One region of the Rahnella sp. CFA14(1/10) genome, then DNA from elsewhere that is predicted to be linked to it. Evidence: predicted binding sites of a transcription regulator. Region 1 holds the regulator's gene; each other region holds the start of a gene.

Region 1 (7,645 bases):
CCCAGTCCCATCAGCCAGGCTTTCGGATTAAGAAATTGCAGCAACCAGCCCTGATACAAACGGATCGGTTTTGGCGGCGGCGCACCGGTTTCCAGTTTTTCATAGGCAGACGTTGCAATCTTCCACGCCAGCCACAGCAGATACAGGCTACCGGCGATTTTGAGAAACAGGTGTAACGCAGGATAAATCGTGATGAGACCGCCGACACCAAAGGCCACCAGCAGCAAAATACTTTGCATACCAAGCATAATGCCGACCATCAGCCAAAGTGAACGGAAGAACCCAAAGTTAGCGCCAGACGTGGTGAGTAACATATTGTTCGGGCCGGGGGTAATGGCGGCGACCCATAAAAATCCAAGCATCGATAAAAATAAACCAGGTTCCATTTAATTTGGGTTCTCCGACCCGAAAGATGTGCGATAGCATTGAAGCTAACAGCGTGATATTGATCGCACAAGAGCCTCTTAAGAGAAATTTATTCATCTTATGGTTGAAACCTTTCGCCCCTTACGCGGGGCCAGTAATCCGCACATCCAGACGCTACTCCCGCGACTGATAAGACGGCATGCAACACTTAAACCTCACTGGCAAAGGCTGGATACGCCGGACGGCGATTTTCTGGATTTAGCCTGGAGTGAAGATCCGGCACAGGCGCGACATAAACCTCGCATGATCCTGTTTCACGGCCTGGAAGGCAGCTTTTACAGCCCGTATGCGCACGGCTTATTGCAGGCGTGGAAAGACAAAGGCTGGCTTGGTGTGGTCATGCATTTCCGCGGATGCGGCGGTGAACCTAATAAGCTGCTGCGTATTTATCATTCCGGTGAAACCGAAGATGCCCGCTTTTTCATTCACTGGCTCAATGAGACCTATGGCGAAGTCCCGACCGGCGCGGTAGGTGTGTCACTCGGCGGCAATATGTTGACGTGTTATCTCGGGCAGGAAGGCGAAAATTGTACGTTGAGCGCCGCCGTGGTGGTCTCCGCACCGCTGATGCTGGAACCTTGCGCTTACCGGCTGGAACGCGGTTCATCACGGATTTATCAGCACTATCTGCTCGGTCAGCTCAAAGGCAATGCCTCGCGTAAGCTGGCAAAATACCCTGGGACATTGCCCGTCACGCTGGCGCAACTGAAAGCCATGCGTCGTCTTCGTGAATTTGACGATGCTATTACCTCAAAAGCGCACGGATTTACCGACGCGCTGGATTATTACCGCCGGTGCAGCGGTCTGCCGTTACTGGCACAGGTCAGAACCCCCCTGCTGATTATCCACGCCAAAGACGATCCGTTTATGACACCCGACGTCATCCCGAAAGCAGAAGATTTACCGGATTGCGTGGAATATCAGTTAACGGAACATGGCGGACATGTCGGCTTTGTGTCCGGCAGCTTACGTAACCCCCAAATGTGGCTGGAACAACGCATTCCGGCCTGGATCGCCCCCTATTTAGAAAATAAGACTAAGGAAAAAACAGAGTGATTATTCCCTGGCAGGAACTGGATCCTGAACTGCTCACCAGCGTGGTGGAATCCTTCGTATTGCGCGAAGGCACCGATTACGGCGAGCAGGAAAGATCGCTGGAACAAAAAGTCGATGACGTGAAACGTCAGCTGAAAAGCGGTGATATTGTGCTGGTATGGTCAGAGTTGCATGAAACGCTGAATATTATGCCACGCGGTCAGTTCCGCGCCGGGCAGGAAGAAGTGCCGCAGGACGGGTAGAGCCGCTCGAAAGCAGGTTGTGACAACCTGTCACTTCGCGAATAAATATGGTAACAATAGGCTTAATTATGCGCAGCACGGCACTACATTTTCAACCACAGAAAAGACCGCGTCACGCCAGCCTGTATCCCCTTTCTGGAGAAAAGCATTTATGTCAGCCAAACATCCTGTTATTGCCGTTACCGGTTCGAGCGGTGCAGGCACCACGACCACCAGCGTGGCGTTTCGTAAAATATTTCAACAGCTTGGCTTACGCGCTGCGGAGCTGGAAGGCGACAGTTTTCACCATTTCACCCGTCCTGAAATGGATGCGGCGATCCGTAAGGCACGCGATCTCGGGCGCCACATCAGTTATTTCGGGCCGGAAGCCAATGACTTTGGTTTGCTGGAAAAAAGCTTTATCGAATATGGCAAAACCGGCACCGGCCGTTCACGTAAGTATTTGCATACTTATGACGAAGCGGTTCCCTATAATCAGGTGCCGGGCACGTTTACGCCATGGCAGGCGTTGCCGGAACCAACGGATATCTTATTCTATGAAGGCCTGCACGGCGGTGTAGTGACAGACAAAATTGATGTCGCCGCCCAGGTCGATTTGCTGGTCGGCGTTGTGCCTATCGTTAACCTGGAGTGGATCCAGAAACTGGTGCGCGATACCGGGGAGCGTGGCCATTCACGTGAAGCAGTGATGGATTCCGTCGTGCGTTCGATGGATGATTATATCAGCTACATTACGCCGCAGTTTTCCCGCACCCACATCAACTTCCAGCGTGTGCCGACTATCGACACCTCAAACCCGTTCGCAGCAAAAGCCATTCCGTCACTGGATGAAAGCTTTGTGGTGATCCATTTCCAGGGACTGGACGACATCGATTTCCCCTATCTGCTGGCAATGTTGCAGGGGTCATTTATCTCGCACATCAAAACGCTGGTGGTACCAGGTGGGAAAATGGGGCTGGCAATGGAGCTGATCATGGCGCCACTGGTGCAGCGCCTGATGGAAGGTAAGAAAATCGAGTAAACTTTATTCCGCTGCAATCACTTCAAAGCTGTGGGTGATGGTGGCCGCTTTACCCAACATCAGAGACACTGAACAGTATTTTTCGGCAGAAAGGCTGACCGCACGTTCAACAATCTTATCGGTCAGATCCTTACCGGTGACGATAAAATGCAGATTGATATGCGTGAACAGACGCGGCGCTTCTTCGCGGCGTTGTGAAGTCAGCTTCACTTCACAATCACGCACGTCATTACGGCCTTTCTGTAAAATAGATACCACGTCAATTGCACTGCAGCCGCCTGCGGACATCAGTAACATTTCCATCGGGCTTGGGGCTTTATCGCCCGCGTTACCATCCATTGAAATCTGATGACCCGACGCTGACTCACCTAAAAAGGTCAGCCCTTCAACCCATTTGACACGTGCGTGCATGAACTATTCTCCCGGTGAATAAACTTTTAGAAATCTGCTCTCAGAGTACCCTTTAGACCAAAATCTGGCAACGTAACCCGATCGCCATCATGCTGAAGCGAGACAACAGAAGACAGCATCTCAAACCTGTGCTACAAACAAAGCCGAAACATACTTTCCAGTAAATTGCGGTGACGGTTTTTGCGGTTTAAGAACAGAACCCACGGTGTTAACAGCAATAAACAGGCTGTTGCACTCCGACATCCGCTTGCAGCATTTCTGGGGAGTTATATGCTGAAAGGGCGCTTTGGATTTGAAGTGCCATACAGGGAACTCTGAGCCCTGTGATTTTGGGCAGCGATAACAACAGAGGATAATAGCTAATGGTTCTCGGCAAGCCACAAACAGACCCGACTCTTGAATGGTTCCTGTCTCACTGTCATATACATAAGTATCCTTCTAAAAGTACGCTGATTCACCAGGGTGAAAAAGCCGAAACGCTTTACTACATCGTGAAAGGGTCAGTTGCTGTCCTGATTAAAGATGAAGAAGGCAAGGAAATGATACTGTCCTACCTTAACCAAGGTGACTTCATCGGTGAGCTGGGACTCTTCGAAGAAGGTCAGGAACGTAGTGCCTGGGTACGTGCTAAAACTGCCTGTGAAGTGGCTGAAATTTCGTATAAAAAGTTCCGCCAGCTGATTCAGGTTAACCCGGATATTCTGATGCGTCTCTCCGCGCAGATGGCCAACCGTCTGCAAGTGACGTCAGAGAAAGTCGGCAACCTTGCCTTCCTCGACGTAACCGGTCGTATCGCTCAAACGTTGCTCAACCTGGCTAAACAGCCTGATGCAATGACCCATCCGGACGGGATGCAAATCAAGATTACCCGTCAGGAAATTGGCCAAATCGTCGGTTGTTCACGTGAAACAGTCGGACGAATCCTCAAAATGCTGGAAGATCAGAGCCTGATCTCCGCACACGGGAAAACGATTGTCGTTTACGGCACACGTTAATCCCTCGAAAATTGGCGCGGCAGAATACTGTCGCGCCTTTTTTATGGGCTAAGCTTTACCCATGACGTTATGGCGAAAACTGTTTTACCATCCTGAAGTGAATTACGCGCTGCGCCAGACGCTGGTGTTGTGCCTGCCTGTTGGCATTTGCTGGCTGTTTGGCAACTTGCAAATGGGTCTGCTGTTTTCCCTCTGCCCGGCCTGCTGTAACATCGCCGGTCTGGATACCCCGCACAAACGCTTTTTCAAACGTCTGATCGTCGGCGGTTCACTGTTTGCCGTGAGCAGCATTCTGCTGCAACTGATGCTGGAAAACTGGCACGTTCCGCTGCCGCTGATCATGCTATCGCTGGCGTTATTGCTCGGCGTTACCGGTGAAATCAGCCCGTTACATGCGCGCCTGTTACCCGGCGCGCTGGTAGCCACTATTTTCACACTGAGTATGGTCGGCGTGCGCCCGATGTGGCAGGCACCGGTGCTGTTCGCAGCAGGCACAGCCTGGTACGGGGTGTTTAACTGGGTGTGGTTTCGTATTTCGCAAGAACAGCCTATGCGCGAAACGCTCAGCCAGCTTTATCTGCAACTCGCGGATTATTTCGAGGCCAAGTACAGTCTGCTGACGCAACATACCGATCCCGAGACGGCGTTGCCGCCATTACTTACCCGTCAGCAGCAGGTTATCGACCTGATTGCCCTGCTTTATCAGCAATTACACATGCTGCCACAACACGGACATCATCATCACCATAAGCGACTGTTTCAGCTTTTTCAGGTTGCTCTCGATTTGCAGGAGCACATTACCGTCAGCCTGCATCAGCCGGAGGAAGTACAGAAACTGGTTGAGGAAAGCCATGCAGAAGCGGTAATCCGCCGCAATGCGCAGGTGATTTCCACCCGTCTTCGGGTGATTGCCGGCGATATTCTTTATCACCGTTTATCTGAGCGCTTTACCATGGCCAATGAGCTGGCTGCGCTGGAGAAAATCGCCGCGCGTAACCCGGACAATCCGGTTGGCCAGTTTTGTTATTACCATTTCAGCCGCATTGCGCGCCTGCTGCGGACCCAGCGCCCGTTATACCGGCGCGATCTGATGAGCACCCAGCCACGGCTGCCCTTCTGGACTGCGCTAAAAAGCTATCTTTCTTTCAAATCCGTGGCCCTGCGTAATGCCGCGCGTCTGGGCATTATTTTGGCGATTGGCAGCAGCCTGGGGCTGTTCTTCAATTTGCCCAAACCGTACTGGATTTTGCTGACTATCATGCTGGTCAGCCAGAACGGCTATAACGCCACTCGGGTCAGGATCCAGCACCGTGCGCTCGGTACGCTGGCAGGTTTGCTGATTGCTTCAGGATTGTTAAAACTGGCGCTACCGGAAAGCACCACGCTGCTGTGCATGCTGCTGATCACCTTGTTGTCCTATACGGTTTTACGCAAAAATTACGGGCTGGCGATGGTCGGCATGACGGTGACGGCAGTGTATACCCTGCAACTACTGGCGATGAACGGTGTGCATTTTCTGATACCACGACTGGTCGATACGCTGCTCGGCTGTGCGCTGGCCTTCGGTGGCACCCTCTGGCTATGGCCGCAATGGCAAAGCGGTTTGCTGCGCCAGAACGCGCATCAGGCGCTGGAAACGTATCAGGACGCTATCCGTCTGCTGCTTGAGGAAAACCCCGACACCGCAAAACTGGCGTATACCCGTATGCAGGTCAATCAGGCGCACAATAAGCTGTTCACTTCTTTAAACCAGGCGATGCAGGAGCCCGGCTTTAACTCGCATTATCTGGCAGACATGCGGTTATGGGTGACACACAGCCAGTTTGTGGTCGAACATATCAACGCGATGACAATCCTCGCACGCGAACATTATATGTTGCCGGAAAAACTGGCGACGGAATATTTGCAGACCTGCGAAATCGCACTGCAAAGCTGCCAGCAACGACTGCTCTATGACGGGCCGGGCAGCGAGAATAATCTGTTTAATGCGCCGGAACTTCATCCGGATATGCCGCTGACCGAAATGGAACGCCACCTGCGGCGCGTGATTTCACATCTCAGCGTAATGCATACGATCTCGTCACTGGCGTGGAAGCAACGACCACATCATGGGATCTGGCTGACGCGGCGGGCGTGAAGGGGGAGACCCCTTTCAAATCCCCCTTTTTACTGGCTTGCAGCCAGACTGCTTTTTGAAATGGAGAAACTTTCGGCTTTTCAATTGCCGTGATCGCTTAACTCACCGCGCCGAAACCGACCAAAGAGGGCTAGTCATAGCCCTCTTTGGTCGGTTTCGGCGCAAGAGACCATGTGATAAATGTTAGTGGGAAACCGAAATTTTCTCGATCAAGCGTTTAAAGACGGGGCCGTGGGGATCACCCCCCACAAACTTTCCCCACCGCCTTCTCAAACCTTTCCATCCCTTCGCTGATGTCAGCGAAATCAATCACCAGTGAAGGCGCAAACCGCATCACGTTTGGTCCGGCGACCAGCATCATCAGCCCGGCTTCTGCGGCTGCGGCATGGAATTCTCCGGCACGGTTTTTATACGCATCGGCAAGCTCGGCGCCGATCAGCAGCCCCTGACCACGGAACTCGTTGAAGATGTGATATTTCTGATTGATGGCATCCAGCGCGCTGATGAATTTCTCGCGGCGTTCGTTGATGCCAGCCAGTACGTCAGGTGTATTGATGATATCCAGCGCAGCTTCAGCCACCGCACAGGCCAGCGGGTTGCCGCCGTAGGTGGTGCCGTGTTTGCCCGGCTCCATAACGGAAGCCACTTCTTCAGTTGCCAGCATGGCACTGACCGGGAAACCGCCGCCGAGCGCTTTGGCTGTGGTCAGAATATCGGGCGTCACGCCGTAGTGCATATAGCTGAACAGCTTGCCGCTGCGTCCCATACCGCTTTGTACTTCATCCAGAACCAGCAGCGCCTGATGTTTGTCACAAAGCTCGCGCAGGCCTTGCAGAAACGCCTGGGTAGCGGGGGTAACGCCGCCCTCCCCCTGCACCGGCTCAACCACAATGGCGCAGGTGTGGTCGTCGATCACCGCCTTTACGGCATCCAGATCGTTGAACGGCACATGCACAATGTCAGCGGGTTTCGGGCCGAAGCCGTCGGAGTATTTCGGCTGGCCACCCACGGAAACTGTGAACAACGTGCGACCATGGAAGGCGTTATGGAAAGCGATGATCTTACTTTTGTACGGGCTGTGACGGTGTGAAGCATAGTAACGCGCCAGTTTAAAAGCCGCTTCGTTGGCTTCAGCGCCGGAGTTAGCGAAAAATACACGGTCGGCAAAAGTGGCATCGATCAGCTTCTGCGCCAGTCGCAGGGCGGGTTCATTGGTAAATACGTTACTGACATGCCAGAGGGTTTCGCCCTGCTCATGCAACGCTTTCACCAGTGCCGGATGGCAATGCCCGAGCGCTGTCACAGCAATGCCCCCTGCGAAATCAACATATTCATTCCCTTGCTGATCCCAGACGCG
Region 2 (7,645 bases), on a different contig from region 1:
GAGTATGCTTGATCCCCTGACCGGCCTGTACAACCGCCGGGGGTTGCAGAATAAGCTGGAAACACTGTTTAATCAGGCCTCCGGGCACTACGTCATGTTGCTCGATATCGACCATTTCAAAGCCTATAACGATAACTATGGCCATACGATGGGCGATCAGGCACTGGTGCGTGTTTCTGCCGCTATCCGCGATGCAGTGCGCTCGCGGGATGTGGTTGTCCGTTATGGCGGAGAAGAGTTTCTGGTGCTGATGTCCAACGTTCAGCAGGAGCATGCGGTTCGCATGGCTGAGCGTATCCAGAATAAAGTCCTCGGGCTGAATATCCCGCATTTGTTTAATGCTGAAGTTTCCACACATGTCACGGTCAGTGCCGGGCTGGCTGCGCTGGAGGAAGGTGACTTTATTCAGGCTCTGGGTAAAGCTGATACCTCACTCTATAACGCAAAAAACAGTGGTCGTAATAAAATATTTTATGCCTGGGATCAACCCGGAGAGATTCAGCAAACCGTCGAAGAAAAAATAGCCTGACGATTGTTTGTATGTCCGATTAACAACTTATTTAGCGTTCATAATTTTTGCGAATGATGTTCAGCGTTTTGCCGGTTCATCATAAAAATAACCTGCCATTCAGTTTCGCTGCATAAGCATTCAACTTTCGGCCAGATTAAGGGTTCTGGCTGAAAGTAAACAAATTGACTTAAATAATGAATGTTACTCTTCCTTGTTACTTTATAACTTTTTAATTCTATTTAAATAAGCCCTTCACGCCCCCCGATTGCCCCGAAATATTGACAGATAAAAATAATCCTAAAGCACATCTTTATGTCGCCTTCCCGCATGTTCTCAGCCTGTTCTGTAAACGGTCTCTCTCTATCTCATAAAATTCTTTAATTTGTTGATTTAATGTGATTATTAATTCGACCACCGGATTTGTGAACTGACTCATGTGCATCTTCCGGCGAGTGCCAGCGCTGATTTTCCGGTGGCACTGACCGGAAGGCTCCCCTGCCGGACACTTCTTACACTACCGCCACCCGCTGCCCGGATTTCTGCAGGATCAGCTAACAGCAGCGCTTTTGCTTACCCATTACTCTACATAATAAAAGGTCCGGTGTATGAACAGTTCGATAGTGTTAGGGATCATCTGGCATCTGATAGGGGCAGCCAGCGCAGCTTGCTTCTATGCGCCATTCAAACAAGTGAAACATTGGTCATGGGAAACCATGTGGTCGCTTGGCGGCTTTTTTTCCTGGATCATTCTGCCCTGGGCGGTCAGCTACGTGCTATTGCCTGATTTCTGGGCCTATTACGGTTCATTCAGTTTTGCCACTCTGTTGCCCGTTTTTCTGTTTGGCGCCATGTGGGGGATCGGTAACATCAATTACGGTCTGACCATGCGCTATCTCGGCATGTCGATGGGGATAGGCATCGCCATTGGCATTACCCTGATTATCGGGACGCTAATGACGCCTGTTTTGCAGGGCAAAATTGGCATTCTGTTTGGCACATTAGGTGGCCAGCTCACCCTGCTCGGCGTATTTGTTGCGGTCATTGGTGTAGCCATTGTCAGCTATGCGGGCTTCCTGAAAGAAAAAGCATTAGGTATTAAAGCTGAAGAGTTCAATCTGCGTAAAGGGCTGATTCTGGCTGTAATGTGCGGAATTTTCTCTGCGGGGATGTCTTTCGCCATGAGCGCTGCAGTGCCCATGCACGAAGCGGCGCGCGCGCTCGGGATTGATCCGCTGTATGTCGCCCTGCCGAGTTATGTGGTGATCATGGGCGGCGGTGCGGTAGTTAACCTCGGCTTCTGCTTTATCCGTCTGGCAACACGTAAAACCCTCTCTTTGCGCGCCGATATGTCGGTGGCGAAATCCCTGCTGCTTACGAATGCGATCTTCTCCATTATTGGCGGCGTAATGTGGTATCTGCAGTTCTTCTTCTACGCCTGGGGTCATGCCAGCATTCCGGCAGAATATGATTACATGAGCTGGATGCTGCACATGAGTTTCTACGTCTTGTGCGGGGGCATCGTCGGTCTGGTGCTGAAAGAATGGCTCGGTGTAGGCAAAAAACCGGTACGTGTGCTTTGCATCGGTGCGCTGGTGATTATTCTGGCGGCAAATATTGTCGGTCTGGGTATGGCACTGTAAGCGCTGCATCGCTTAATGACCGCAGAATTTATTCTGCGGTCATTGAGGATAAAAGGATTTTACCGGCCTGCTGTGTAAAACGTTGCCGGTAGTCACGCGGCGAAACACCACTTGCCCGACTGAACACCACAGAAAAATAGTTACTGTCATCAAAGCCGCATTCAGCGGCCACATCACTGATTGTCATGTTGCCATAACGCAGCAAACTCATCGCCCGGCAAAGCCTCAGCTGACGTAAATAATGGGTCACACTCATGCCGGTGTGCTGCTTGAACAGCGAACGTAAAGCACGCGGATTAAGCTGATGTTGCAGGCAAAACGTTTCAAGGTGGAAGGGAGCGGCGATATTTGCCCGCAGGGCCATCAGCAATAAATCCAGCTGATGCGCATCCGGTAACGCGCCACTGTCCGGCCGCTGGCGAAAGCGTAATAACAAGAGTGCCAGCTGCATCAGCAGGGCTTCGCTCAGTTGCACCGAAAGCGGCTCCGATTTCATACACTCTTTAGCAAGCTCATCCACTTTATCACGCAAAACTGACATGCCAAGCGTACTCAGCCGCCAGTAACGTTGTTCCTGGCTGACATTCTCGCCCGGCAATAATTGCGACCAGTCGGCCGCCAGCCCGAAACGCTCACGGCAAAACAGCACATTATCCAGTGCCAGTTCGTTGACTGACTCATAGCTATGCCGGTCCCGTGAATTAATATAAAACAGGTCACCGCAGGTGATGGGATAAGGGATATCGTTCCAGACATGCAGACCATTACCGCGCCAGACAATAACCAGTTCATCAAAATCATGGTCATGACTCGGAAAGTCGGCCTGGGGATGGCGTTCAGCCACCACCACCGAATTCATGTCGGTCAGAAAGAAATCATTTTTATTCAATTTCAACGACATATTTGCAATCTCTCACCCGTTTGACGACAAAATAAACGAGGCAGTACTCAGGTAAACATACCGGAAACTGCGAGAGGTGCCGTTTAACGCAACTGATCACGCATGAGTTTTGGCGACACCGAAAATTCCCGACGAAACTGTGTCGAGAAGTGGTTACTGTCACTGAACCCGCAGGCATAAGCGATATCGGTAATGCTTTGATCGCTATGATGTAAACGACGGCGCGCTTCCAGCAACCTCAGCCGGTTAAGATACCGCTGCGGCGTCATGCCAGTGTAATGCTTCATCTGACGATGTAATGTTCGCAGCGCCAGTGAGAAGCGTTCTGCAGCTTCAGTCCAGTTCACTTCCTCACTGTAATGCGACTGGAGCCATTGCAAAAGTTGATTGACCCTGTTTTCCGAGGTATCTCGCAATTGTGGCTGGAAACAATCCTGATAAAGCAGGATCAGCAATTGTAAAAACAGACTTTCACGGGTCGCGATATGTTCCATTTCAACGCTGTCCGGCAGTGCTTCAAGTTGTGTAATGCAGTTCAGCACCTGTGAAAGTACACACGGGCTGAGCTGCCAGTGGATCTGAGACTGATAGTGATGTTCCTGAGGAAGGAAGTGGCTGACGTCCTGAATGAAACGGAACGCCTTCGGTGAGCGGAACAACACATTTGTCAGACGTAAGTTATCAACATTTTCAAACAGATGATGATCACTGGCTCGCACGAAACAGACCGCACCGGCCGTCAGTGTATAAGGGTTGTCGTTAAAGATATGCACACCTGATCCGCTTTCCACCAGCATAATTTCATGGAAATCATGGTAGTGCTCCGGGAATACATCTTGTGGGAGCCGGCGCTCAACCGTCACGGTCAGCTCAGGCGCCGCAAAATAATCATCACCTCTCAGTAACGTCATGTATCACCTCCGGTTCAAAATCACTGTGCTTCGGGGAACAACCCTACCCTGCGGCCTGCTTTCCTGCCTTCAAACCACGGCAGTAAAAGCATCATAAACGGTCATATTTCAAAGATTCCCTCTGCCCTGATGCAGATCTGCGGCAAAGATCACAATCGCTTATGCCGCATTACTCAGCTGCGGATAGCCCTGTTTCAGCCAGCTTTGGAGCATTATGTGATCTGCCTCGCATCTACCTTTTTAATGCTGCCATCCTGCCAAAACCGGTGGCAATCACCGGAAGGTGCCTTTCAGGCGCTCCCCCTACACTGGCCATATCTTCGATAAGGAATGGCCGCTATGACAACTCACCATCTTGCCGCTATTGACCTCGGCGCTTCCAGCGGCCGGGTGATGCTGGCGACATTTACCCGTCAGGATCCCGATCCGGCAGCAACGCTGACATTGAAAGAAATCCACCGGTTTCCTAATAACCTGATCCGCGTTGATGGTCACGATACCTGGGACCTTGATGCGCTGGAAAAACACATTCTTGAAGGGCTGAATCGCCTTGATGCGTCCGGTGTTCAGCTTGACGGTATCGGGATTGATACCTGGGGGGTGGATTACGTCCTGCTTGATGCTCAGGGGCAGCGGGTCGGTTTGCCGGTTGCTTATCGTGACAACCGCACGGAAGGCGTGATGGCGCGGGTGGAACAGCAGTTTGGCCGTGAAAATTTGTACCAGAAAACCGGCATCCAGTTCATGCCGTTTAATACACTTTACCAACTGCGTGCATTGAGCGAACAGCAGCCTGACATCATCAATAAAGCGGCTCACATGCTGATGATCCCGGATTATTTCTTTTACCGCCTCACCGGCAAACTGAACTGGGAATACACCAACGCCAGCACCACGCAAATGCTCAATCTCGCCACCGGTGACTGGGACGAAGACTTGCTGAAACTGGCGGGTGTACCACGCCGCTGGTTACAAAAACCCACCCAGCCGGGTCATTCCCGGGGAGTGTGGAAAAGCCCCCGCGGCCGCAGCGTGCCGGTATTCAGCGTCGCGACGCACGATACTGCCAGCGCGGTGGTTGCCGCCCCGCTGACCCGTTCACACAGCGCCTACCTCAGTTCCGGCACCTGGTCGCTGATGGGCATTGAAAGCCCGCAAGCCTTTAACCATGCTGAGGCACTTCACGACAATATCACTAACGAAGGCGGCATTGATGGCAGCTATCGTGTATTAAGAAATATCATGGGGTTATGGTTGTTTCAGCGGGTTTGCCGCGAACTGAACATCCAGGATTTACCGTCACTCATCACGCTGGCTAAAAACGTCACGCCGTTCACTTATCTGATTAACCCGAACGAAGATCGCTTTATCAATCCTCCCTCCATGGTCGCTGCCATTCGTGATGCCTGCCGTCAAACGGGTGATCCGGTACCGGAGTCCCCGGCTGAACTGGCTCGCTGTATTTTCGACAGCCTTGCCATGCTGTACCGCAAAATTGCATTGCAACTTGCTCAGTTACAAGGGGCACCGCTGGAAGATATCCATATCGTTGGCGGCGGCAGCCAGAACCAGTTCCTGAACCAGCTTTGTGCTGATGTCTGTCAGGTACGCGTCAGCGCAGGCCCGGTCGAGGCCTCAACGCTGGGCAATATCGGTTGCCAGCTGATGGCGCTGAACGCCGTCAACGATACCGCTGAATTTCGTCGCATTGTTGCCACGAATTTTGAGCAACACCATTACCTTCCCCGTATTCACGCGGATTTCGCTATTCACTGGCGCCGCTTTCAGGCGCTCTGTCACGCCAATGAGGAACTCGCAGTATGACTTCATCTATCGATCAAGCATGGACACTTGCCAAAGAACGCTTTGCACAGCTGGGTATTGATGCCGAAGCTGCAATCAGACAACTTGATACCCTGCCCGTTTCTATCCATTGCTGGCAGGGGGATGATGTCGCTGGCTTCGAAAACCCTGAAGGCAGCCTGACCGGCGGCATTCAGGCGACCGGTAATTATCCCGGCAAAGCGCGTAACGCTCAGCAACTCCGCGCTGATCTGGAACTGGCAGTTTCCATGATACCCGGCCCTAACCGTCTGAATCTGCATGCGATTTATCTGGAGTCCGATCAACCCGTAGCCCGTAATGAAATCGAGCCGAAGCACTTCACCGGCTGGGTTGACTGGGCGAAGAAAAACAAACTGGGTCTGGACTTCAACCCGTCTTGTTTCTCACACCCGATGAGCGCAGACGGCTTCACGTTGTCACACGCGAACCCGGAAATTCGTCAGTTCTGGATTGAACATTGCCAGGCCAGCCGCCGCATTTCCGCCTCGTTTGGCCGTGCACTGGGCACACCGTCAGTGATGAATATCTGGGTGCCGGATGGCATGAAAGACATCACCGTAGACCGTCTGGCACCGCGCCAGCGCCTGATGAGCGCACTTGATGAAGTGATTTCTGAGAAGTTTGATATCACCGAACACATCGATGCCGTCGAAAGCAAACTGTTTGGCATCGGTTCTGAAAGCTACACCGTCGGCTCAAACGAATTCTATCTCGGTTACGCTGCCAGTCGCGGCACTGCGCTGTGCCTCGATGCCGGTCACTTCCATCCAACCGAAGTGATTTCCGACAAAATCTCTGCGGCGATGCTATATGTGCCCCGCCTGCTGCTGCACGTCAGCCGTCCGGTACGCTGGGACAGCGATCACGTGGTGCTGCTGGACGACGAGACACAAGCCATCGCCAGCGAAATCGTGCGCCATAATCTGTTCAACCGCGTGCATATCGGCCTGGATTTCTTCGATGCTTCGATCAACCGCATCGCAGCCTGGGTTATCGGCACCCGCAATATGAAAAAAGCCCTGCTGAAAGCCCTGCTCGAACCAACCAGTTTACTGAAACAGCTGGAAGCAGAAGGCGATTACACCGCGCGTCTGGCCCTGCTGGAAGAACAAAAATCCCTGCCGTGGCAGGCCGTATGGGACATGTATTGCCAGCGTCACGACGTACCGGTTGGCGGTCAGTGGCTGGATACCATTCGTCATTACGAAACCAGCGTGCTGGCAAAACGTTAAGTGCCGCTGAACACACCAGAAACGCATTCACCTTATTCGCAGGAAAGCACCGATGAAAACATTATTTAGCTCGTGGTTTGTACAAGGTATGGTCAAGGCGACCACCGATATGTGGCTGAAAGGCTGGGATGAACGTAACGGCGGCAACGTCAGCATGCGTCTGTTACCGGAAGACGTCGCACCTTATATAAATGATTTTTACGCGCAGCCACGTCAGGTTGAGCTGACTCAGCACGCGCCCGATCTGGCCAACGAATATTTCATCGTGACCGGCTCCGGTAAGTTTTTCCGTAATGTGCAACTGGCCCCGTCAGAAGCGCTGACCGTTATTCAGCTCGATGATAAAGGTGCCAGTTACAAAATCCTGTGGGGTCTGACCGCAGGCGGCTTGCCAACTTCGGAGCTGGCCTCCCATCTGCAATCACATGCCGTACGTAAACGTGTCACCAACGGTCAGGATCGCGTCATCATGCACTGCCATGCGACCAACCTGATCGCACTGACGTACGTGCTTGAACTCGACAGCGCCAAGATCACCCGCAAATTGTGGGAATGCAGCACGGAATGTCTGGTGGTCTTCCCCGACGGCGTGGGGATTGTACCGT
Region 3 (7,645 bases), on a different contig from region 1:
TTGGCGAATGGCATCCAGCACTTTGTCATCAAGCGGCGCGACAGGCTGACGACCGGCAAACTTTTCACGCAGGGCTGGCCACCACTGCGTTTCGAGACGCCGGTTAAACGCCACCGTATCCCGGGTGCCGACCACATAGCCAACAACCTGATCGTTCTGACACAGCACAAAGGCTAAATCAGGTTCTAATACGGCATAGGGTACAGAGAAGCGCAGCCCAGGATAGGTGGCATCGCTGTACAGCGCCGTGCCATCCTGGCCGGCGTCGGACGTTTTCAAACAAATTGCGGACAGGACGTCGAGGTCACCGGTTGTGGCCTGGCGAATAATAACAGACGGCGTTGGCATAAAAAGTCCCCAGGGTTGTATAAAACCTGTCTTTAAACTAAAGAATGCCTACTTAGTTTGCAATATATAATAATTGCCATTCCGGGCAATCAGTCAACCTATGACGACGATCACAGGTTCACCCAAAAGAAAAACTGATTACCGGCTCATTCCCCGTTAACATCCTATCCTTTATTACCCGGCTAACGCGCTGTAAAGATTACGCAACTCCGTGCACATAACCATAAATTTATCCTATGACTGACAATAAGTTAGCCGGGAAATCACTGTTCAGTATATTCATATGAATTTCTCACTGACATTTAAAATAATTACATTGCAGTGAGCATATTGTACAGTGTTTAACCGCATGATTTAGCCCTAACAGCAGTGATTAATCTGGTTTTAAATCGGTCACAAGTCATACGAAAAGCTGTTTGACTTTATTTTATGATTAAAGTAAGTATTGATAGTCGGGTGAATTTTGAGTCAAAACATCATGCAAAGTGCCGGATGTGCCTTTGCCGCCAAAGAAAGGGATGCCTGTTTGTGTTGGATTGAGAGGAACGCACCACCATGTCTAAAGCCTTGCATGCACCACATCTTCATCACACCGTCGGCAATCGTGCGCCACGCGCCCTGCTTTCACTGCTGGCTCTCTCCCTCGGACTGAGTATCCTGCCGGCACAGGCCGGGACAATCGCTGCCTGGGATATCTATAACCACCCTTCGCAAACTGAGGTCATTGATCAGGCCATCAAAGATTTCGAGGCCCAGAATCCGGGTGAGAAAATCACCCGCAGCGTTCACTCCTTTGACGACACGCGCATTCCGCTGAAGCTGGCGCTTTCCTCCGGCGAAGGCCCGCAGGTGGCACAGGTTAACCAGGGCGGCGGTGACATGGGGGCTCTGGTCAAAGAGAAGTTGCTTTTTCCCATGGACGCCTACGCCAAGCAGTACGGCTGGGAAACGCGTTTTCCGAGTTCGATCCTCAAACGCAACCGTTGGTCTGATACACAAGACTTTGGCAGCGGTCATCTTTATGGCGTAGCCAGCCTCGGCGAAATGGTGGGTTTGTACTACAACAAAGCCGTGCTGGATAAAGCCGGAATACCGGTACCTAAAACTATGCCGGAGTTTGAAGCCGCGCTGGCCAGGTTAAAACAACAAGGCACCGTGCCCATCATGCTCGGTCTGCTCGATGGTTCTGTGGGTGCACAGTTGCTTTCAACCCTCTGGGAAGAGCAAATTGAAAGCAGCGATCGCAAAACGCTGGACGATCTGATTTATGACGTGGGAGGTTCGTTTAAAGACAGCAAGCTGGTAAAAGCCGCTCAAATCATGAAGGACTGGAATGCCCAAGGCTATTTCTTCCCGGGTTATCAGGGGATGGGTCGCGATGATGCCGCTTCACTGTTTCAGAATGGCCAGGCCGCCTTTTTCATCAGTGGCACCTGGTACATGGGGCAGTTTAAACCGAATAAAGACATTCATTTCTCGGCAATGCCTGCCGTGCCAGGCGTAAAAGCACCGCTGATGGTGGGCGGAACTGATTTACCGTTCTCTATTACAGTCACCGCCAAAACCAAAGCGCAGCAGGACACTGCGGCGAAATACATTAATTACATTGTTTCTGACAAGGTTGCCGAAGCCTGGCTTAAAGCCGGTTTCCTGCCCGCCTCGGCAGATAAAAATGCCAAACTTCCCGCTGATAATCCGCTGCTGGCCGACGTGTACCAAGTCTGGACTACCGTCAATGCTAATGACGGACTGGGCCATTATGTCGACTGGGCAACGCCGACCATGGGTGACGTATTGAATGCCAACGTGCAACAACTGCTGGCCGGACGCATAACACCTCAGCAATTGACTGAAAAGCTTGACGAAAATTACCAGCAATACCTTAAAACCCTAAAGCATTAAGGCGCAAAGACAGCCCAAAATGTGACAACAGGCTAACAGGCCTGTTGTCACCTCAGTAAAGCAGAAGGTCATGATGAGGGTAACCATGAGGCGTATCCATGCTCAATAAATCAATGCTGCAAAATATGCTTTTTGTTTTGCCGTCGCTGCTGATCTACGGCGTATTTCTGCTGGCACCGCTGCTGTTTTCAATCTGGGCGAGTTTTACTGCCTGGGATGGAACCTCGTGGCCTGTATTCATCGGCATACAGAATTTTGTTCGTATGTTTTCCGATGCAACATTCTGGACTTCCATTGCTAACAACGCCCTGCTGCTGCTGTTTTACACGCTTTGCCCGATAGTCATTGGCCTCGCGCTTTGCAGTTTCCTTAACGATACCCGTCACCACGTTGAGCGCAGCATGCTGCGTATTCTGTTTTTCCTGCCCTATATCATGCCAATGGCGGTGCTGGGTGTGGTGTGGCGCTGGCTGTACAACCCGGCATTTGGCCCGATCGATCAATTGCTGCGCGCCGTTGGACAGCCACAACTCGCCTTAGCCTGGCTGGGCGATTTTAACTGGGCGCTGCCTGCGGTGGGCTTCGTCGCAACCTGGTATTTTTTTGGCTTCTGCCTGGTGCTGTTCATGGCTGGTTTGCAACGCATGGATCCCTCACTGCTTGAGGCGGCGGAACTTGACGGCTCAAGCCGCCGGCAGAAATTCATGCGCATTACGCTGCCGGCCCTAAAACCGGAAATCCGCGTCGCGCTGCTGTTGACAGTGATCGCGGGCATCAAATCCTTCGACCTGGTCTACGTCATGACCCATGGCGGGCCTGGTACTTCGACTCTGGTCACTAATATTTATATGTATCAACAAGGTTTTGACTTACGCCATTTTGGCTATGCCTCCGCTGTGGCGATTATCGGTATGGTGATGGTGTTTATTCTAAATGGATTAATCCATCTGGCACTCAGGGAGCGTCGTTAATGCGTAGCACTTCTCTTTTCTCACGCAGTGTGATTTGGCTGATAGCAATAATGACTATTCTGCCCTTTTTGCTGGCCCTGATGACCTCTTTCAAGACCCAGGCAGAACTGTTTCAGGGAGCCTTCACCCTGCCGGGCAGCCTGCAACTCGGCAACTATCTTTCCGCCTGGCGCGAAGGTCATTTTAATGTTTACTTTCTGAATTCAGTGATTGTGGTCATTCCGGTGATCGTCATCAGCATTTTTGCCGGGATTTTGTCGGGATTTGGTTTTGCTTTTTTGCGCCTGCCGGGGAAAAAATTCCTGGCATTTTTGCTGGGGCTGGGCATGGTCTTACCTTCGGAAGCTTTTATTATTCCGCTTTACCATGAGCTGCACTGGGTGGGCATGACAAACACTTATCTGGCGCTGATTATTCCGCAGGTTGCGCTTTCGATCCCCTTCAGCACGCTAATGGTCGCCACTGCGTTCCAGCAGGTGCCGAAAGAGCTGGTCGAAGCGGCTGTGATGGACGGTTCGAGCCGCAGCAAGATTTTGTGGGGGATATTGGTACCGGCTATCTGGCCAACGCTGTCAACGCTGTCGCTGTTACTGTTTATCTGGACCTGGAACGAGTTTCTGATCCCGCTGATCCTGGTCAATAAAGATGAACTGCGCACTTTGCCGATCGGCATGATGTTTTTCCAGAATAAAAACACCTTAAATATTCCGGAACTGATGGCCGGTGCCATGATTGCTATTCTGCCCATCGTGGCGGTATTTCTGGCATTTCAGCGCAAATTTATCAGCGGCGTGACGGAAGGTGCCGTCAAATAGAGCCAATATCTTCCCGCTGCCTTAAAAAATTCATCCTTAAAGGCGCTCATCTGCGCCTTTTATCAGTCACCCCCCTTTCGCTAGCAGGGCACTCACTCAGGCTTAAGCTTAATCAGCATATCCTGCGCGAATTGCTGTTTCAGTTCCTGCTTGCTTTTCGTAACGATCTGCCCGTCCGTGCCAATGCTCATATGCTGGGCATCAACATTGTGACGCGACTGGTACAGCATTACGGCCTGCAGGCTGTGTTCTTTCTGTTGCGGTGTCAGTGCGACACCATCGGGCCATTTCCCGAGTTCAACAGCCAGGGCGAGGCGTGAATAAATTTCCGGCGTCATCACATCAATAAGTTGATTAATTTCCATCTGGGCACCTCGTTTTCGTGCGCGATTATTCATACGGCTTGAATAATAGCTGAATCGATTTTGTCGGTTAGATTACATCACCATTTTCATACGCATTAACCGGCGGTTTTATCGCCGCTTTTGCCATCAGTGAAGCTCATTGAAGCAGAGTTTATGCAGTAACGCTCACCCGTCGGCTTCGGGCCATCCGGGAAAACATGTCCCAAATGGGCCCCGCAGCAGGTGCAGCGGATTTCAATACGCGCCATATTATGCAAATTATCAGTGAGATAATTTATCGCATCCGGGTGAACGGGTTGATAAAAACTTGGCCAGCCACATCCGGAATCGTATTTGGTATCAGAGTAGAACAAGGCTGAGTCACAGACCACGCAATGATAAATCCCTTCGCGGCGGTTGTGCAGCAGCTTTCCGGTGAACGGGGGTTCAGTGCCGCGTTTCTGTGTGACATAACGTTGTATTTCAGTGAGTTGTTCGAGTGTACAGGAGGATTTAGTTTCTATGCCCATAGTTTTCGTTCTCTGACGAATATAAAAATCAACGTAAATAACAGTTTATAATAACAAAAAATTAACAACGAGTCTGTCTGTTTTGTCCTAAACTGTATGGCATCAGCGTTAGCCAGCTTACAACTTGTGATGGCGATCACACTCTTGTTCATCCGGCTCTTTATATTCTGTTTTTCGCCCCCATGTGGTTGTGAGCCGATTAAAAAACCGGAACGTGCAATAAGCGAGCAGCAGTAGGTCGTCGCTTTGACTTACAGCAATAATTGACACGATTCCGCTTGACGCTCAGCAAGGTTTTTGTAATTTTACAACCAACCTTTTATTCACTAAAAAAATAGCTGGTGGAATATATGACTATCAAAGTAGGTATCAACGGTTTTGGCCGTATCGGTCGCATTGTTTTCCGTGCTGCTCAAGAACGTTCTGACATCGAGATCGTAGCAATCAACGATCTGTTAGACGCGGACTACATGGCATACATGCTGAAGTACGACTCAACTCATGGTCGTTTCAACGGTACTGTTGAAGTTAAAGACGGTCACCTGGTTGTTAATGGCAAAACCATCCGTGTTACCGCTGAGCGTGATCCAGCTAACCTGAAATGGAACGAAGTTAACGTTGACGTTGTAGCTGAAGCGACAGGTTTGTTCCTGGATGATGCAACTGCGCGTAAACACATCACTGCGGGCGCTAAGAAAGTTGTTCTGACTGGTCCTTCTAAAGACAACACGCCAATGTTCGTTATGGGTGTTAACCATAAAGAATACGCAGGTCAGGAAATTGTTTCTAACGCATCTTGCACCACTAACTGCCTGGCACCACTGGCTAAAGTTATCAACGACAACTTCGGTATCGTTGAAGCGCTGATGACCACCGTGCATGCAACTACCGCAACACAGAAAACTGTCGATGGCCCGTCTCACAAAGACTGGCGCGGCGGCCGCGGCGCATCCCAGAACATCATCCCTTCTTCTACCGGTGCAGCTAAAGCTGTAGGTAAAGTAATCCCGGCTCTGAACGGTAAACTGACAGGTATGGCGTTCCGCGTTCCTACTCCTAACGTTTCTGTTGTTGACCTGACTGCACGTCTGGAAAAACCAGCTTCTTACAAAGAAATCTGCGCAGTAATCAAAGCAGCTTCTGAAGCAGGCGATCTGAAAGGCGTTCTGGGTTACACCGAAGACGACGTAGTATCTACCGACTTCAACGGCGAAAAACTGACTTCCGTATTCGATGCGAAAGCAGGTATCGCGCTGAACGACAACTTTGTGAAACTGGTTTCCTGGTACGATAACGAAACTGGCTACTCAAACAAAGTATTGGATCTGATCGCTCACGTTTCCAAATAATTGGTAATGTGGATGAACTGATTGAAGGGCGACGCAAGTCGCCCTTTTGCTTTCTGTCGGATGCACTTTTTTATCAGCACATGAGTGCGATCAAACAGACAGGTTTGGTTCATGTGTAGTCTTGGTTCAAAATCGTAATTGTTTAACCCTGACAGGACTTTAGATAATGACAGAACAACTCTTTTCTCTTCCGGTCGTAAATCAGATCTCTACCTCCGTCAGCCAGCGTCTTATCGACGAACTGCCGGTGCTCGTGGTTACCCATCCTAAAGTACGTGCTGCGATTGCCCTGCAAGGCGCGCATCTGCTGTCATGGCAGCCTGAAGGCGAAGCACCTGTACTGTGGATGAGCAGCGCCAGTGCGTTCAAAGAAGGCGTCGCGATTCGTGGCGGTATTCCCATTTGCTGGCCGTGGTTTGGTCCGGCAGGCAAACCTTCCCACGGTTTCGCGCGTAACGTGGCATGGGAACTGACTGATCGTCAGGAAACTGCTGAAGGTGTAGTACTGACTTTAACGCTGAAAAGCTCCCCTGAAACGCTGGAGTTGTGGCCGCATGAGTTCACGCTGACCGCACGCTTCACACTCGGCTCAACCTGCCATATCGAGCTGGAATCTACCGGTGATTTCGAAGCCAACAGCGCCCTGCACACTTATTTCAACATTGGTGATATCGCCGGTGTCAGCATCAAAGGTCTGGGCAACAGCTTTATCGATAAAGTCGATGGCGCAAAAGCCAAGCAGGAAGAAGGTGACCTGACCTTCACGGGCCAGACTGACCGCATCTATACCCAGCCACAAGCCACCAGCGAAATCGTTGATCCGGTTCTGAAACGTACGCTGGTTGTTGCGCATGAAAATAATGCTGATGTAGTGGCCTGGAACCCGGGTTCAGCACTCTCGGTGAGCATGGCTGATATGCCGGATGATGGGTATAAAACCATGGTGTGTGTGGAAACAGCGCAGGTTTCCCAGACACATAAATCAACACATGCTGCCCCGGCGCGTCTGGCGGTGACCTTCTCAATCCGGAAATAACCGGTTTGTGGGGGTAATCAAGACGAAAAAGGGGCAATTTTGCCCCTTTTTGTCGTCAGATGATTGATATGAAGGGCTGATGTCAGACCATGTCCAGCGGCGTTTTATGATCCGGCGCCGGAAACGCTGTGTCAATTCGTGCTATTTCCTCTTCCGTCAGGCTAAGCGTCAACGCCGCCGCATTCTCTTTCACGTGCTGGGGTTGTACCGCTTTAGGAATGGCGATGACATTACCCGTGCGTATTACCCAGGCCAGTGCAATCTGTGCACCGCTGACACCCCGTGTTTGGGCGATTTCCTGGATCACCGGTGCCGTCAGCACCTCGTGACGTAACTTTCCTGCCTGTGCC

The links. Region 1 encodes CRP, which controls carbon source genes, mostly activating them, when cyclic AMP is high. Its sites were predicted from a motif close to ATGTGANNNNNNTCACAT; they were not measured.
Region 2: the regulator CRP is predicted to act here: its motif matches at 4,178-4,195, upstream of rhaB (rhamnulokinase).
Region 3: the regulator CRP is predicted to act here: its motif matches at 5,035-5,052, upstream of msrB (peptide-methionine (R)-S-oxide reductase MsrB).

What each region holds. Positions count from the first base shown of each region.
Region 1 covers NZ_SEWS01000006.1:12,869-20,513, forward strand. The annotation lists gene EVX52_RS13060 (LysE family translocator) at 1-386, opposite strand, end outside; gene EVX52_RS13065 (hydrolase) at 487-1,482, shown strand; gene EVX52_RS13070 (YheU family protein) at 1,479-1,724, shown strand; gene EVX52_RS13075 (phosphoribulokinase) at 1,876-2,745, shown strand; gene EVX52_RS13080 (OsmC family protein) at 2,749-3,156, opposite strand; gene crp (cAMP-activated global transcriptional regulator CRP) at 3,519-4,151, shown strand; gene EVX52_RS13090 (YccS/YhfK family putative transporter) at 4,213-6,288, shown strand; gene EVX52_RS13095 (aspartate aminotransferase family protein) at 6,527-7,645, opposite strand, start outside.
Region 2 covers NZ_SEWS01000005.1:23,129-30,773, reverse strand. The annotation lists gene EVX52_RS11075 (GGDEF domain-containing protein) at 1-529, shown strand, start outside; gene rhaT (L-rhamnose/proton symporter RhaT) at 1,117-2,151, shown strand; gene rhaR (HTH-type transcriptional activator RhaR) at 2,180-3,052, opposite strand; gene rhaS (HTH-type transcriptional activator RhaS) at 3,136-3,963, opposite strand; gene rhaB (rhamnulokinase) at 4,303-5,787, shown strand; gene EVX52_RS11050 (L-rhamnose isomerase) at 5,784-7,040, shown strand; gene rhaD (rhamnulose-1-phosphate aldolase) at 7,093-7,645, shown strand, end outside.
Region 3 covers NZ_SEWS01000002.1:418,215-425,859, forward strand. The annotation lists gene EVX52_RS05540 (GNAT family N-acetyltransferase) at 1-348, opposite strand, end outside; gene EVX52_RS05545 (extracellular solute-binding protein) at 904-2,250, shown strand; gene EVX52_RS05550 (carbohydrate ABC transporter permease) at 2,349-3,221, shown strand; gene EVX52_RS05555 (carbohydrate ABC transporter permease) at 3,221-4,036, shown strand; gene EVX52_RS05560 (YeaC family protein) at 4,129-4,401, opposite strand; gene msrB (peptide-methionine (R)-S-oxide reductase MsrB) at 4,497-4,910, opposite strand; gene gapA (glyceraldehyde-3-phosphate dehydrogenase) at 5,261-6,259, shown strand; gene EVX52_RS05575 (D-hexose-6-phosphate mutarotase) at 6,426-7,295, shown strand; gene EVX52_RS05580 (aldo/keto reductase) at 7,378-7,645, opposite strand, start outside.